DNA from 2 places in the Mesorhizobium sp. FG116 genome. Region 2 is predicted to be linked to the other one. Evidence: predicted binding sites of a transcription regulator. Region 2 holds the regulator's gene; the other holds the start of a gene.
What was found. Region 2 encodes PhoB, which activates phosphate uptake and scavenging genes when phosphate is short. Its sites were predicted from a motif close to TGTCATNNANCTGTCAT; they were not measured.
Positions count from the first base shown of each region.

Region 1: a site for PhoB is predicted at 2,551-2,567, ahead of olsB (l-ornithine N(alpha)-acyltransferase). Genes of this name have one in related genera too.

Region 1 is NZ_JBMDKS010000018.1:106,098-113,712, reverse strand. Features, by position in the region: gene ACODTY_RS15300 (ATP-binding protein) at 169-2,457, shown strand; gene olsB (l-ornithine N(alpha)-acyltransferase) at 2,670-3,506, shown strand; gene ACODTY_RS15290 (trimeric intracellular cation channel family protein) at 3,519-4,151, opposite strand; gene grpE (nucleotide exchange factor GrpE) at 4,247-4,918, opposite strand; gene ACODTY_RS15280 (hypothetical protein) at 5,128-5,328, shown strand; gene ACODTY_RS15275 (fatty acid desaturase) at 5,439-6,461, shown strand; gene ACODTY_RS15270 (DUF934 domain-containing protein) at 6,490-7,026, opposite strand; gene ACODTY_RS15265 (phosphoadenylyl-sulfate reductase) at 7,219-7,615, opposite strand, start outside.
Region 2 is NZ_JBMDKS010000009.1:40,257-47,871, reverse strand. Features, by position in the region: gene xylF (D-xylose ABC transporter substrate-binding protein) at 1-303, opposite strand, end outside; gene ACODTY_RS09485 (ROK family transcriptional regulator) at 540-1,787, shown strand; gene phoB (phosphate regulon transcriptional regulator PhoB) at 1,816-2,505, opposite strand; gene phoU (phosphate signaling complex protein PhoU) at 2,531-3,232, opposite strand; gene pstB (phosphate ABC transporter ATP-binding protein PstB) at 3,274-4,098, opposite strand; gene pstA (phosphate ABC transporter permease PstA) at 4,113-5,429, opposite strand; gene pstC (phosphate ABC transporter permease subunit PstC) at 5,426-6,892, opposite strand; gene ACODTY_RS09455 (PstS family phosphate ABC transporter substrate-binding protein) at 6,981-7,615, opposite strand, start outside.

The DNA of each region.
Region 1 (7,615 bases), on a different contig from region 2:
GAGGAGCGCAGCTTCCGCGCCCACGCTACATACCCCCCATCCGAGCCGCAAACGGACCACCTAAAATCCCCTCTCCGTTACCTCGATAACGCAAACTTCCACAGGATCGATAAAATTCGACCGATCCCCCGAAATCTTCCCTAATGTCTGTGTGCCATGCATTGAGCCATGAACGCACGGCCTACTCTTGAACTGGTGAAGCAGATCGAAAGCAGCGGTGAGATTCCGCCGCCGCAACTGCGCCGCCTGCAGGTCGAGCCGCCGCCGCTGGCACCGAAACTGCCGCGCTTCCTTCCAGATGCCCTGCCGCTGTTGACCTATGCCGTCATTCTCGTTCTGGCGGGCGTCGGCCACCTGAGCGGCGCGCCGCGCTATGTCACGTTGAGCCTTCTTGTAACGGTTGCTTGCGGCCTGGCGATGCACTGGCGCATCCGCCACACCGAGAACAAGGCCAACCGCATCCGCGACACCAACGTGGCCCGCAGCCGCGCCGAGGTCGAGACGCTGGCCGACCGCATGTGGGAGATGCAGGAAAGCGAGGAACGCTTCCGCGGCCTGATCGATGCGCTGGGCGACCTCGTCGTGCATCGCGACCGGCAAGGCAACATCGTCTACACCAACAAGGTCTTCGCCGATCTGGTCGGCGTCGATGCGCACGACCTGCCCGGCATGACGCTGGCCGAACTCGGCATCGACATCGGCATCGTTCCCGACGCCGCCTTTTCAGACCATGACTGCCTGAGCTCCACCGATGTCGGCATCCGCACGCCGAACGGCCAGCGCTGGTTCTCGTGGATCGAGCTTTCCGTGCGCGACAAGGAAAGCGGCTCGGTATCGCACCGCGCCATTGCCCGCGACATTACCGACCGCAAGCGCGCCGAATCGTCGCTCATCACGGCGCGCGAGCGGGCCGAGTTCGCCAGCCAGGCCAAGTCCCGCTTCCTCGCCACGGTGAGCCACGAAATCCGCACGCCGATGAACGGCATCATGGGCATGGCGAAACTTCTGGCCGACACCGATCTGTCGCCCGAACAGCGCACTTATGTCGGCGCGGTTTCCACCTCGGCCAGCGCGCTTCTGGCGCTGATCGAGGACCTGCTCGACTATTCCAAGATCGAGGCCGGCCGCTTCGACCCCGAGCCGCAGACGATGTCGGTGCGCGAACTGGCCGACAACATCGTCGAGCTCTTGGCCTCGCGCGCTTATTCCAAGGGCATCGGCCTCGGCTGCCACGTCGCGCCGAACGTACCGCAGACGATCAGCGCCGATCCGGGCCGGGTGCGGCAGGTGATGCTGAACCTGATCGGCAACGCCATCAAATTTACCGACAGCGGCGGCGTATTCCTGAGCATCACGCGCCAGTTGACCGACGGGGCCGACCGCATCCGCTTCACCGTGACCGATACCGGGCCCGGCATGCGGCAGGTGGACCTTGAGCGCATCTTCGAGGAATTCGAGCAGGTCGATGGCACGTCGACGCGCAGGCATGGCGGCGCGGGGCTGGGGCTCGCCATTTCCAAGCGGCTGGTAACGGCCATGGACGGCACGATTTCGGTGTCGAGCACCATCGGCAAGGGCGCGGAGTTCGTCTTCGAAATCCCCGCCACTGAGGCGACCGAACCGCCGCACAATCGCGACAATATGCTGGCCGGGCGCAGCGTGGTGATCGTGTCCAGGAACACGGTAGAGGCAGAGGCGATTGCCAGCACCATCCGCGCCTATGGCGGCACGGTCACCCTTGCCGAAACGCCGGCAAGGGCGAGCGCGCTGGCCAACGGCTCCAACGTTCTGATGGTTGACGCAGCAATCGAGGAAAGCGACGGGCGCGTGCTGAAGCAGTTGCGCCAGACGGGCTTTGCATCGAGCGAAGCCGTGACGCTGATCGCGCCGACCGATCGCGGCCGGTTGGGCGAATATCGCGCCAACGGCTACGCCAGTTTCCTGGCGCGGCCGGTGCGCGGCGAAACCCTTTTGCGCGTGCTGGTTGCCGGCCAGACGGCGGTGGTGGCGGCCGCCAATCCGCAGAAACGCGGCACCACGCGCGGCAAGGCCCCGGCCAAGCGCGGCCCCGGCCTGTCTGTGCTGATCGCCGAGGACAACGAGATCAACGCCATGCTTGCCCGCGCGACCTTGCTGAAGGCGGGCCACCGGGTGGACGTGGTCGGCAACGGCAAGGAAGCCGTCGAGGCGCTGGTCAGCATTGGCCGCCGCAACCGCTACGATGTCGTGCTTATGGACCTGCACATGCCGGTGATGGACGGCATGGATGCCATCGCCATCATCCGCCGGCACGAGGAAGAACAGGGCCTGCCGCCGATCCCGATCATGGTTCTGTCCGCCGACAGTCAGGAAAAGACCCGCCATGCGGTGCTGGCGCACGGGGCTTCGGGTTTCGTCACCAAGCCGCTCGACCCGCAGGCGCTGGTGGACGCCATTCAGGAACAGCTCACGGCCTGAGCGTTTTTCCGCTCGGTGCCGGTGCCGATCCTGAGCCGGCTTGGCCTGTTCATTTCCCGGCCAATCATTGCCCATCACACAGTATCACGCTACTGTCACAATCCTGTTGCACCACCATCGTATCCCCGCGCCAAGAGGGATGGCTCGAAGGAGAATCACTCGTGCAGTCAGCGATTCGGCAAGGTGATGCCAAGCCCGAAGCCGGCCCGGCCCTGGTATCGGCGCAGAAGTCCACACCCTTCGTGCCGGGCGCGCCGCTTGGCCGTATCGGCAATCTGGAAGTGCGGCTGGCCCGCAACGACGCGGAGATCGCAGCCGCGCAGGAAATCCGCTACCGCGTATTCTACGATGAACTGGGCGCCGGCAAGGGCCGGCTCCATCTGCTCGACCAGCGCGACATCGATCATTTCGATCCGCTGTGCGACCACCTTCTGGTATTCGACACCAGCCTTCCCGGCCCCGAACATCGCCGCATCGTCGGCACCTATCGCCTGTTGCGGCAGGAAGCGGCGGTTGCTGCCGGCGGCTTCTACTCCGAAGGCGAGTTCGAGCTGACGCGTCTGGTGGCGCGCCATCCGGGCCAGCGCTTCCTTGAGCTTGGCCGCTCCTGCGTTTTGCCGGACTATCGCTCCAAGCGCACCATCGAGGCGTTGTGGCAGGGCATCTGGGCCTACATCAACCACTACGAGATCGGCGTGATGACCGGCTGCGCGTCCTTCCACGGCACGGTGCCGGCGGCGCACGCCGAGGCGCTGACCTATCTCGCCCACCACTGCCGCACGGACGCTGCCTGGGACGTGCGCGCCTTGCCGCACCGTTACTGCCCGATGGATCTGATGCCGATCGAGGCGGTGAACGCCAAGGCGGCAATCGCCGCCATGCCGCCGCTGGTGAAGGGCTACCTGCGCGTTGGCGCACGCATCGGCGACGGCTGCGTCATCGATCATGATTTCTCGACAGTCGATGTGCTGGTGGTGATGCCGGTGAAGGAAATCGGCGCGCGCTACGTCAACTACTATGGCGGCGATGGCCAGCGCTTCGCGGCCTGAATTTTTCGAGCGCTACGGAATGTCTTCGGGATTGCGGCCGGGCCGGCTCTTGTAAGCCGGGAACGACCAGCCGAATTTCAGCGCGCCTCCACGCACGATGAAGGCTGCCAGGAATCCGCCGATCTCCGACAGGAGCGGCGGTAGGCCGGCAAGATCGCCGAGCGTATAGGCAGCGGCCCCCACAAGCGCCGCCGTCACGTAGACCTCGGGCTTGAGCAGCACCGACGGTTCGCCGGCCAGAAGATCGCGCAATATGCCGCCGAAAGTCGCCGTCAGCATGCCGGTTATGATTGCGACCAGCGGCGAGCCGGTGATGGCCAATCCCTTGGCAGCGCCCATGACCGCGAAGGCGGCAAGGCCGATGGCGTCGAGCCAAAGCAACAGCTTGTAGCGGGACTCGACCCGGTGCGCGGTGAAGAAGACAAGCACCGCGACCGCCGCACAGATCAGCACATAGTCTCGGTTGCTGACCCAGAACACCGGCACATTGAGGATGAGGTCGCGGAAGGTGCCGCCGCCGATGCCGGTGACGCTGGCCAGGAACAGGAAGCCGATGATGTCGAGTTGCTTGCGCGAGGCGGCAAGCGCCCCTGTCGCCGCGAACACGGCAACGCCTGAATAATCGAAGAGCGTGATGGCGTTCATGGGACGCGGTTCAAGAGGGCAGTAGGGCAGTAGGGCAGTAGGGCAGTCAGAATTTACCGGATCGCGCTAGGGCGCAAGGCCCTGCCGCCCTCCCCTTACGCGTCCTTTTCGGCCTGCTCGTTGACCGGGCCCGGTTCAGCGGTGCTGGCTGCGGGCTTGGGGCCACCCTTGGAAACGCCCACCATGGCCGGGCGCAGCACGCGGTCACCAATCGAATAGCCGGGCTGGACGACCTCGACCACCGTACCTGTGGCGATTTCCGGATTTGGCACTTCGAACATGGCCTGGTGGAAATTCGGATCGAACTTCTCGCCCTTCGGTTCGAGCTTTTTGACGCCATGGCGCTCGAGCGTGCCGATCATGCCGCGCGCGGTGATATCGACGCCTTCGATCAACGCCTTGAACCCGGCGTCGCCCGACGCCTTGGCTTCGGCCGGAATGGCATCAAGCGCGCGCTGCAGGTTGTCGGCCACCTGAAGCATGTCGCGCGCGAAATTGGCGATCGCATAGGCGCGCGCATCCTGCACGTCGCGCGCTGTGCGACGGCGCAGGTTCTCCATTTCGGCAGCGGCGCGCAGCGCCCGGTCCTTCAGTTCCTCGTTTTCCTTCAAAAGCCGCATCAAGGCTTCGTAGTCGCCTTCGACGCCACCTTCGGTGCGTTCGACAGCGTCTTGCGTGGCCTCGGTCTCGTCGGGCGCGCGTTCGTCTTTTGCCTGGTCGCTCATCGCGTTTTCCATCATCTCAACGGTTTGGAAGTTGCGCCCGATATCGAGGTTCGGCAGCCAAAAATCAAGGGGTGCGCTGTCTTGTGCAGGCCTATCGGGCCCCTATCGGGCATTGAACTCGACCTGCTGGGACAATGTTCCAGATTAAATCAAATTTTACCCTGTTGACGGCTAGCGTTTGCATTCGTGCTGCAATGCGGGAACCATCTGCGACAACAGGGAGTTTCGAAGCCAGTAAAGGATTTGAAACGATGACCCGCACAGCCAGCAAGACAAGTGCCAGCGAGAAGCTGGGCGAACTGGCCCGCACGATCAGGAAGCAAGCCGCAATGCCGACGACGCGGCGGCAATTGCGCGAAATGCCTGCCTTCAAAGTGGTCAACGATATTCCCCAGCATCTGCAAGCCCTCCTCGACGAGCTGAAGGACGCGGAGAGGAAAGCCGGCATCTAGAGTTCGAAACCGGGCCGGTACCGGGCACGGATTTCGCATACGTGACAATAAGACCATTTGCCGACCCCGTTTCATCTTGTCGGGCAGAAGCTGGCTGTCTAAGTTTTCTGATGAACATGATTTCCCCCGAAGCGGTTGCAAGCAGCAAACGCGCCTGGATCAAGATTTTGGCGCGCTACAAGAAGCCTGACCGGCGTCGCAGCGCCCTTGAACTCGCCATCACCTTCTTCCCGTTTGCAGCCATCTGGGCCTTGACGTGGGCGGCCTACGCCTATGGCTACTGGTGGGGCCTCGTGCTGATCATTCCGGCTGCCGGCTTTCTCGTGCGCCTGTTCATGATCCAGCATGACTGCGGCCATGGCTCCTTCTTCGCCAACCGCCATGCGGACGACTGGACCGGCCGGGTGCTCGGCGTCCTGACGCTCACGCCCTATGACTACTGGCGGCGCGCGCATGCGGTTCACCACGCCAGTGCCGGCAACCTCGACCAGCGCGGCATGGGCGACATCAAGACGCTGACCGTCGGTGAATATCGCGCGCTGCCGCTGCGCCGCCGGATCGCCTACCGGCTCTACCGGCACCCGCTCGTGATGTTCGGCATCGGCCCGACCTGGCTGTTCGTGTTTGAGCAGAGACTGCCGGTGGGCATGATGAAGGATGGCATGACGCCCTGGGTTTCCACCATGGCCACCAACGTCGCCATCGCGTTTGCCGTTGCCTTCACCGCCTGGTTCGTCGGGCTCGGCGCATTCCTCGTCGTCCATCTGCCGATCGTCATTCTCGCCGGGTCAATCGGCATATGGCTGTTCTACGTGCAGCACCAGTTCGAGGAAACGGAGTGGGCAAGGGAGCCGGACTGGGAGTTCCAGCACGCGGCCTTGTACGGATCGTCCTATTACGACCTGCCGGCCCTGCTGAGCTGGTTTACCGGCAATATCGGCATCCACCATGTGCACCATCTGTCCGCCAAGGTGCCTCACTACCGGCTGCCCGAGGTGTTGCGCGATCATCCGGAACTGAAAACCATCGGCCGCATCACGCTGATCGACAGCTTTCGTTTCGTGAAACTGGCGCTGTGGGACGAAACGCGCGGCAAACTAGTGACCTTCCGCGAAGCGCACGCGGCAGGCTGAGCCTGTTCGATAGAGGCTTACGGCAAAGTCACGTGCCGGGCGTGCGCCGCCACGAATATGTGCTGCCGGGCGAGGCCGGCTTGGCGGCAGGCTGGTAGTAGAGCGGCAAGCCGCCGACATCGCCGCTTTCAAGCCGCTTCAAAAGCACCGGGTTGGAAATCTCGAACTCGGTGAAGCCGACGCGCAGCATATGCGGCAACTGGTCGACCAGAACCTTGCCGATGGCGCGCACCGCGCCCGCAAAGCCATGGCGGCTGCGCAACAGCTCAGCCTTTGAAAAGCTGCGTCCATCGGTGAAGGCCGGGAACGCCAGCGCCACCAGCGAAAGCGTGTCGAGCAGGCCGGCAATGGCCTCCAACTGGTCGCCCGGCTGCAAGACGACGCCGAGCCGCTCCTTGGCGAGTTCCCGCTCCTTCGGATCGAGGTCGAGGAACGCCTGCAAGGGCAGGATGAAGCGGCCATTGCCTGAAAGTGCTTCCGCACTTTCGGCATGGGTCCACTCGTCCTCGCGAAAACCCTGCGGGGTCCAGAGGCGGACTTCTGTCTCTGGCGTCTGATCAGTCATGCAGGCGCATCCTAAGGGTTACTTGAGCGTGATCCAGTACGAAAACCGGTGCCCACTTTTCGGGATCATGCTGCGTATTTGTTTGAGCATGATCTTGTCCGAAAACCGGTACCCACTTTTCGGGATCATGCCGCGTATTTGTTTGAGCATGATCCTGTCCGAAAACCGGTACCCACTTTTCGGGATCATGCTTTAGAGAGAAGCGTCGGTCAGCGAATTTTCCAATCCGGAGAGATGAATACCGCATTCGGTCTTGGCATGACCAGCCCAGCGGCCGCTGCGCGCATCCTGCCCCTCTTCGACGGGCTTCGTGCATGGGAAGCAGCCGATCGAAAGATAGCCATAGGCGACCAGCGGGTTCGACCGCAAGGCATGCGCGCGCATATAGTCCGCCTGATCCGACGTTGTCCAATGCGCCAGCGGATTGATGCGGATGCGCGGCCCGACGGCCTCGAAGACCGGCAGCGCGGCGCGCGTCGACGCCTGATGACGCTTGCGGCCCGTGAACCATGCCCGGAACGGCTCGACGCCGCGCGCCATCGGCTCCACCTTGCGCACATCGCAGCAGGCATCGACGTTGGTTTCGTGT
Region 2 (7,615 bases):
CTGCACTGCCGGGCCGATGGCCGAAGCGTCCTGCGCCAGAATGATCAGCGCATTGGCGCCCTGGCTGATCAGGCTTTCGACGTCGGTAAGCTGCTTGGCCGCGGACGACTGCGCGTCGGCGGAGATGTACTTGTCGCCGGCAGCCTCGATTGCCGCCTTCATGGCAGCCTCGTCGGTCTTCCAACGCTCTTCCTGGAAGTTCGACCAGGAGACGCCGATGACCTTGTCCTTTGCCTCGGCGGTCGCGACAAGCGTCAGCGACATAGCGGCACCCGCCAGGATGGCGGCCGTAAATTTCCTCATGATTTCCTCCCTGCGCCACACAGGCGCGACTAATCTGACCCGATGCTGGTGCGGAAGCTCTTTTTTTCGAGCCTCGAAAAAAGTGTGCCGCAACACCGCATCTCTGTCAACTGGGATTCCGCAGCCGCAAATGATTTTTTTCGGAACTCGAATTAAATAATGACATCCCTTGGAGCTTCTGACACTATCACTGTGCTGTTATGCACGGCGCGCGGCCGGAGGGAGGACAACGCGACATGACGGTTGGAATCCGCCACGACGATTTGCGACGGCGCAACCGCGCCATGGTCATCTCGGCCGTGCGGCGCAATGGCCAGACCTCGCGCACCGAAATCGCCGCGGTCACCGGCCTCAGCCACTCCACCATATCGGCCATCTCGTCCGACCTGATTGCCGAAGGCATTCTGGCCGAGGCCCGCCACGAACAGCTTGCCCTCAAGCGTGGCCGGCCGCAAGTGGCGCTGACGCTTGAGCCGAAGGCTGCCGTGGTGATGACGGTCGTTCTGTCGCTCAATTTCCTCGCCGCCACCTTGCTTGACTATGCCGGCGAAATCGTCGCCGAAGAACAGCATCGGCTCGACACCCGCGCCATGCCGCGCGAACAGCTCATCAGCGAATGCGTGGCAATCGTCCGGCGCAAGCTCGACGATCCAAGGCGCGACGGCCGTCGCGTCCTGCGCATCGTTTTGGCCATACAGGGCATCACCGATGCGCCCGCCCGCGCCATGCTCTGGTCGCCGATCACGCCGCACACCGACATCGCCTTTGCCGACATACTGGAACGCGAGTTCTCCGTGCCCGTCACGGTCGAGAATGACTGCAACATGATGGCGGTGGCGCTGCGCTGGCGCGACCCGGAACGCTACCGCAACGACTTCATCGCCATCCTGTTGTCGCACGGCATCGGCATGGGGCTGGTGCTGAAGGGCGAACTCTTTACCGGCACGCATTCGTCCGGCGGCGAGTTCGGCCACATGATCCACCGTCCGGACGGCGCGCTTTGCCGTTGCGGGCGGCGCGGCTGCATCGAAGCCTATGCCGGCAACTACGCCATCTGGCGCAATGCGCGGCGCATGGACGAGAACGCCGAACCGGTGGACGACATCGGCGAGGCCGACATGCGCGCCTTGGCGGACGCGGCTAGGGATCATGACGGGCCGGAACGGGAAGCCTATCGCAAGGCCGGCGAGGCACTCGGCTTCGGCCTCGGCAGCCTGTTTGCGCTGATTGATCCGGCCCCGGTCGCAATGGTCGGGGCAAGTGCTGCGGCCTTCGACCTCATCGAACCGGCGCTGCGCGAAGCCATCGCCCGCACGGCGGGCGGCCACCACTCGACCTCGATATCCTTCGACACCGAACCGGACGAGCTTGCGCTGCTACGCGGCGGCTGCGCCATGCGCGCGCTGACCTTCGTCGATAACGAGATTTTCGCCGCCGGCAACCCGGCCCAGATGGAACTCGCCGCCGGGCACGAAATGGCGTGAGCGCTCGGCCGACTTTCCTTTAACTGCCCTACTCTTCCTGTATCGCGTAGCCGGAGCCGCGAATGGTCCTGATGACGTCCGGCATGCGGCCGTTGTTGACCGCCTTGCGCAGCCGCCCGACATGCACGTCCACGGTGCGCTCGTCGATATAGATGGTCTCGCCCCAGACATTGTCGAGCAACTGCCCGCGCGAGAACACCCGCCCCGGATGACGCATCATGAATTCGAGCAGGCGGAACTCGGTCGGCCCAAGCTTGATCTCGCTTTTCTTGCGGTAGACTCGGTGCGACTCGCGGTCGAGCACGATGTCGCCGACCTTCAGAACGGAGGACAGCACTTCGGGCTTGGCCCGCCGCAACAGCGCCTTCACCCGCGCCATGAATTCGGGCGTCGAGAACGGCTTGACCAGATAGTCGTCGGCACCCGTGGAAAGCCCGCGCACGCGGTCGCTCTCCTCACCGCGCGCCGTCAGCATGATGATCGGCAAGCGCTCGGTCTCCGGGCGCATGCGCAGGCGGCGGCACAATTCGATACCGGAAACCGCAGGCACCATCCAGTCGAGCACCAGAAGGTCGGGCACATTCTCCTGAAGCCTGATCTCGGCTTCGTCGCCGCGCGGGATCACTTCGACCTGATAGCCTTCCGATTCCAGATTGTAGCGAAGCAGGACGCCCAGCGGCTCCTCGTCTTCGACCACCATGATGCGCGGTGCAATCATCTTGTTCGTCTTCCCGTCTTGCGCGTCAGGCGGCGGACATTGCCGTCTCGTCCTGCTTAGGACGATGCACCGGCAACTGCTCGCCGGTCAGCACATAGTAGGCGTTTTCCGCGATATTGGTCACATGATCGCCGATGCGCTCAAGGTTCTTGGCGCAAAACAACAGATGCGTGCAGGGCGTGATGTTGCGCGGGTCCTCCATCATGTAGGTGAGAAGTTCGCGAAACACCGACGTATACTTGACATCGATGCGTTCGTCCTCGTCGCGCAGCTTCACCAGCCCTGCGGCGTCGCGGGCCGCGTGGCGCTCGATGACGCCCTGCACCTGGTCAAGCACAAGTCCTGCCATGGTCTCGATGGAATGGGCGAGTTCGCGCGGCGCGGCCGATTGCCCGACCGCGCTGACGCGCTTGGCGATGTTCTTGGCCAGATCTCCGATCCTTTCCAGGTCGCCTGCCATACGGATGGCGCCGACCACCGCGCGCAGGTCCTGCGCCATCGGCTGGCGCTTGGCGATCAGCGTGATCGCGCGGTCGTCCAGTTCGCGCTGGCGCGTGTCCATCACCGCGTCCTCGGAGACAACGCGCTGGGCCAGCGCATTGTCGGAGGTGAGCAGCGCGCGCGTCGCCCCGCTCACCATCGAGCCGGCAAGATCGCCCATGTCGCGAACCAGTCTGCTGACCTCGTTGAGGTCTTCGTCAAATGACGCAACGGTGTGCTCACCCATGATGCTGTCCTCAAATCTCTTGGCGTTTCGCAGATAACGGCTCAGCCGAAGCGGCCGGTGATATAGTCCTGCGTGCGCTTGTCGTCGGGGTTGGTGAACATCTTCTCGGTCGCGCCCTCCTCGACCAGATAGCCGAGATGGAACATCGCCGTGCGCTGCGACACGCGCGCCGCCTGCTGCATGGAGTGGGTCACGATGACGATGGTGTAGTTCTGGCGCAGTTCGTCGATCAGTTCTTCCACCCTCGCGGTGGCGATCGGGTCGAGCGCCGAGCAAGGCTCGTCCATCAGGATCACTTCGGGCGACACCGCAATGGCGCGCGCGATGCACAGGCGCTGCTGCTGACCGCCGGAAAGCCCGGTGCCCGGCTCATGCAGGCGGTCCTTGACCTCGTTGAACAGGCCGGCGCGCTTCAGGCTCGTTTCGACGATGCCGTCGAGATCGGTCTTGTTGCGGGCAAGGCCGTGGATGCGCGGGCCATAGGCCACGTTTTCGTAGATCGATTTCGGGAACGGATTTGGCTTCTGGAACACCATGCCGACGCGGGCGCGCAATTCCACCACGTCGATCGCCTTGTCGTAGACATCCTCGCCGTCGAGCGTGATCTTGCCGACCACGCGGGCGCTGTCGATGGTGTCGTTCATGCGGTTGAGGCAACGCAGGAAGGTGGATTTGCCGCAACCAGACGGCCCGATAAGCGCCGTCACCTGGTTCTGCCGCACCAGAAGATCGACGTCGAACAGCGCCTGCTTGTCGCCGTAGAACACGCCGACCTTGTCGCCGCGCATCTTGATCGCTTCGTTGGATTGGCTGCTCATCTTGGCGTCCACCGCGCTTTCAAGGGTTTTTTCGGTCATGATATTCATTGTTCGCCCCTTTGCTACCAGCGCCGCTCGAAACGCCGGCGCAGCACGATTGCCGTGATGTTCATGGCCATCAGGAAAATGAGAAGGATGATGATTGCGCCCGACATGCGCTCGACGAAGGCGCGTTCGGCTTCGTTCGCCCACATGTAGATCTGCACCGGCAGCGCCGTCGCCGGGTCGAATGGCGTCGCCGGATAGTCGGCCACGAAGGCCACCATGCCGATCAGGAGCAGCGGTGCGGTTTCACCTAGCGCGCGCGCCAGCCCGATGATGGTGCCGGTCAGGATGCCGGGTGCGGCCAGCGGCAGGATGTGGTGGAACACCATCTGCATGCGCGAAGCGCCGAGGCCGAGAGCCGCGGCACGGATCGAAGGCGGTACGGCGGCAAGCGCCGCGCGCGTCGCAATGATGATTGTCGGCAGCGTCATCAGCGTCAGCACCAGGCCGCCGACGATGGAAGCCGAGCGCGGCATGCCGAGGAAGTTCACGAACACCGCAAGGCCGAGCAGGCCGAACACGATCGACGGCACGGCCGCCAGGTTGTTGATGTTGACCTCGATCAGGTCGGTGAAGCGGTTCTTCTTGGCGAATTCTTCGAGGTAGATCGACGCGGCAACGCCAATCGGCAGCGCCAGCAGAAGCACGATCGCCATCATGTAGAACGAGCCGATGATGGCAACGCCCATGCCGGACGTTTCCGGCCTGCTGGAAGCCCCGAAGGCAAACAGGCCGGTGTTGAAATGTTCGGCCATGACGCCTTCGGCCTTGAGTTGGTTCATCCACGCGACCTGCTGGTCCGAGACCTTGCGCCGCGCCTGGTCGACGCTGAGGTCGATCTGGCCCTTGAAGGCGGAGTCCAGGTTGGCCGAGGCAAGCACCTCAACGTCGCGCGTGGTGCCGATCACCGAAGGATCGGCGGCCACGATGTCGCGCAACTGCACCCGCGCGCCGTCGGAAAGGAAGCCCTTAAGCTTGCGCACCGCAGCCTTGTCGTCCGGATTGATGCCAAGCTTGGCAACCAGCGCATTCTCGGCAAGCTTCGGATAGTTCGCCTTGATCAGCACGTTCGGATCGGTGGCGCGCTCGCCCTGCGGATCGATGACCTTTTCGTCGAAGCTGATCGGCAAGGTCACTGTCGTCTGCCAGAACGCGGTGTGGCCCTTCTGCACAATCGAAGCCAGCATGATCGCGAGGAAGATCAGGCCAACCGAAATCGCCAGAACGCCGTAGATGCGGAACCGGCGCTCGGCGCGGTAGCGCGCTTTCAGCCCGATGTCGCGCCGCGCGGGCGCTGTCGCCACCGGCATCGTATCGAAGGAAACGTCGGTCATTCGTATTGCTCCCGGTATTTCCGCACGATGGCGAGCGCCACGATGTTCATGATCAGCGTCAGCCCGAACAGCGTGATGCCGAGCGCAAAGGCGACCAGCGTCTGCGGCGAGTTGAACTCGAGGTCGCCGGTCAACTGGTTGACGATCTTGACGGTAATCGTGGTCATCGCCTCGAATGGATTGAGCGTCAGGTTGGCGGCGACGCCCGCGGCCAGAACCACGATCATGGTTTCGCCGATGGCGCGCGAGGCGGTCAAAAGCACCGCGCCGACAATGCCCGGCAAAGCGGCCGGCAGTACCACGCGCTTGATGGTTTCGGAGCGCGTCGCGCCAAGCCCGAGCGAACCGTCACGCAGCGCGCGCGGCACGGCGGTGATGATGTCGTCGGATAGCGACGACACGACCGGGATCAGCATGATGCCCATGACGAGGCCGGCAACGAAAATGCTCTGGCCCTGGATGAACGGCGCGCCGCCGGTCAGCGCCGCGCTGAGGTCGCGCAGCCACGGCCCGAGCGTCACCAGCGCGAAGATGCCGTAGACGATGGTCGGGATGCCGGCGAGCAGTTCAAGCGCCGGCTTCACCACCGAGCGGACCTTTGAGGATGCGTATTCGGCCATGTAGACGGCCGACATCAGCCCGACCGGCACAGCCACCAGAAGCGCCACCAGGGCGATGTAGAGCGTGCCGGCAAGCAGCGGGATGAGGCCGAACTGGCCTTCGCTGCCGCCAGAGCCGGCAGCGGCAAAACGCGGATCCCACACGGTGCCGAAGAAGAAGTTCATCGGCGACACCGAACCGAAGAACTGGATGGTCTGGAACAGCATCGACAAGACGATGCCGATGGTGGTCAGGATGGCGATGGTCGAGGCGCCAAGCAGCCCCCACAGCATCAGCTTTTCGACATTGTTGCGGGCACGGCCTCGCGGCTTGACGCCGCCGACCGCGTAAAGCGCGCCTGCTGCGGCAATCACGATTGCAAGCACCCCGCCGATCAGGCCGAGCCGATCCTGCGAGGCATTCGCCTCTTTCGCAATCGGGATCATGTAGTCCTTGGTATCGGTCGCCAGCGCGACGCCCTTTTGGGCAAGCAAGGGCTGCAATTCGGCAAAGCTTGCGGGCAACGCTGCCTGCGTATCGGCATCGAGGCGGCGAAGCCCCCTTGCCAGGCTGTTCACCAGCCCTGCCGAGATCTGTTTGTTGACCGGCGAGCCGTCCTCGGCCTGTGCAGGCAGTGCCGCATGGACCTGTCGGCCAAGATAGGCGGACGAACCGACGTCCCACGCCAGAAGCATGAGCACGGCAGGCAGGACAGCCAGCAGGAACGCCCACCAGCCGTGGTAGTGCGCACGGGAATGCGGCTTCACCCTACCGTCGTTCTGCGCCACCGCGCGCTGCCTGCCGACGACAAACGCGGCAAGCCCGATGGCAAGAACTATGGCAAACACGATGAATGATGACATGGGTCCGTTCCGGGATCGGATGACCGTCGTCTCACAAGAGACGGCGAATGCCGGAGCGCAGCTGACCGCGCCCCGGCATCAGTATTGATTACATCGTCTTTCCGGCGTCGAAGGCTTCGCGCTGGGCAGCGCGCTCGGCGTCCGGCGCGGCAACCAGGCCGTACTCGGCAAGCGGGCTCTCGGGGCCGACCATCTGGTCGTCGAGGAAGAAGTCGACATATTCCTTGAGGCCCGGAACGACGCCCAGATGCGCCTTCTTCACGTAGAAGAACAGCGGACGCGAAACCGGATACTCGCCCTTGGCGATGGTCTCGACCGAAGGCGTGACGCCGCCAACGGTAGCGACCTTCAGCTTGTCGGCGTTGTTTTCGTAGAAGGCGAGGCCGAACACGCCGACGCCGGTCTTGTTGCTGTCGATGCGTGCCAGCGTCTCGGTGTAGTCGCCGTCGATATCGACCGCCTTGCCGTCCTTGCGCACTGCCTTGCAGGCAGCTTCCGCGCCCTTCTCGTCAAGGCCCGAAGCCGTGCCGGCCTCGACGCCGCCGAGCTTCTTGCAGCCGGCGATGAGGAGCTTTTCCTCGAACACTTCACGCGTGCCGTGCTTCTCGCCCGGAATGTAGGCGGCGATATCCCAGTCGGGCAGGTTCGGGTTGACCTGGTTCCACTTGGTGTTCGGATTGTCGACCAGCTTGCCGTCGACGGCGATCTTCGCGGCCAGAGCCT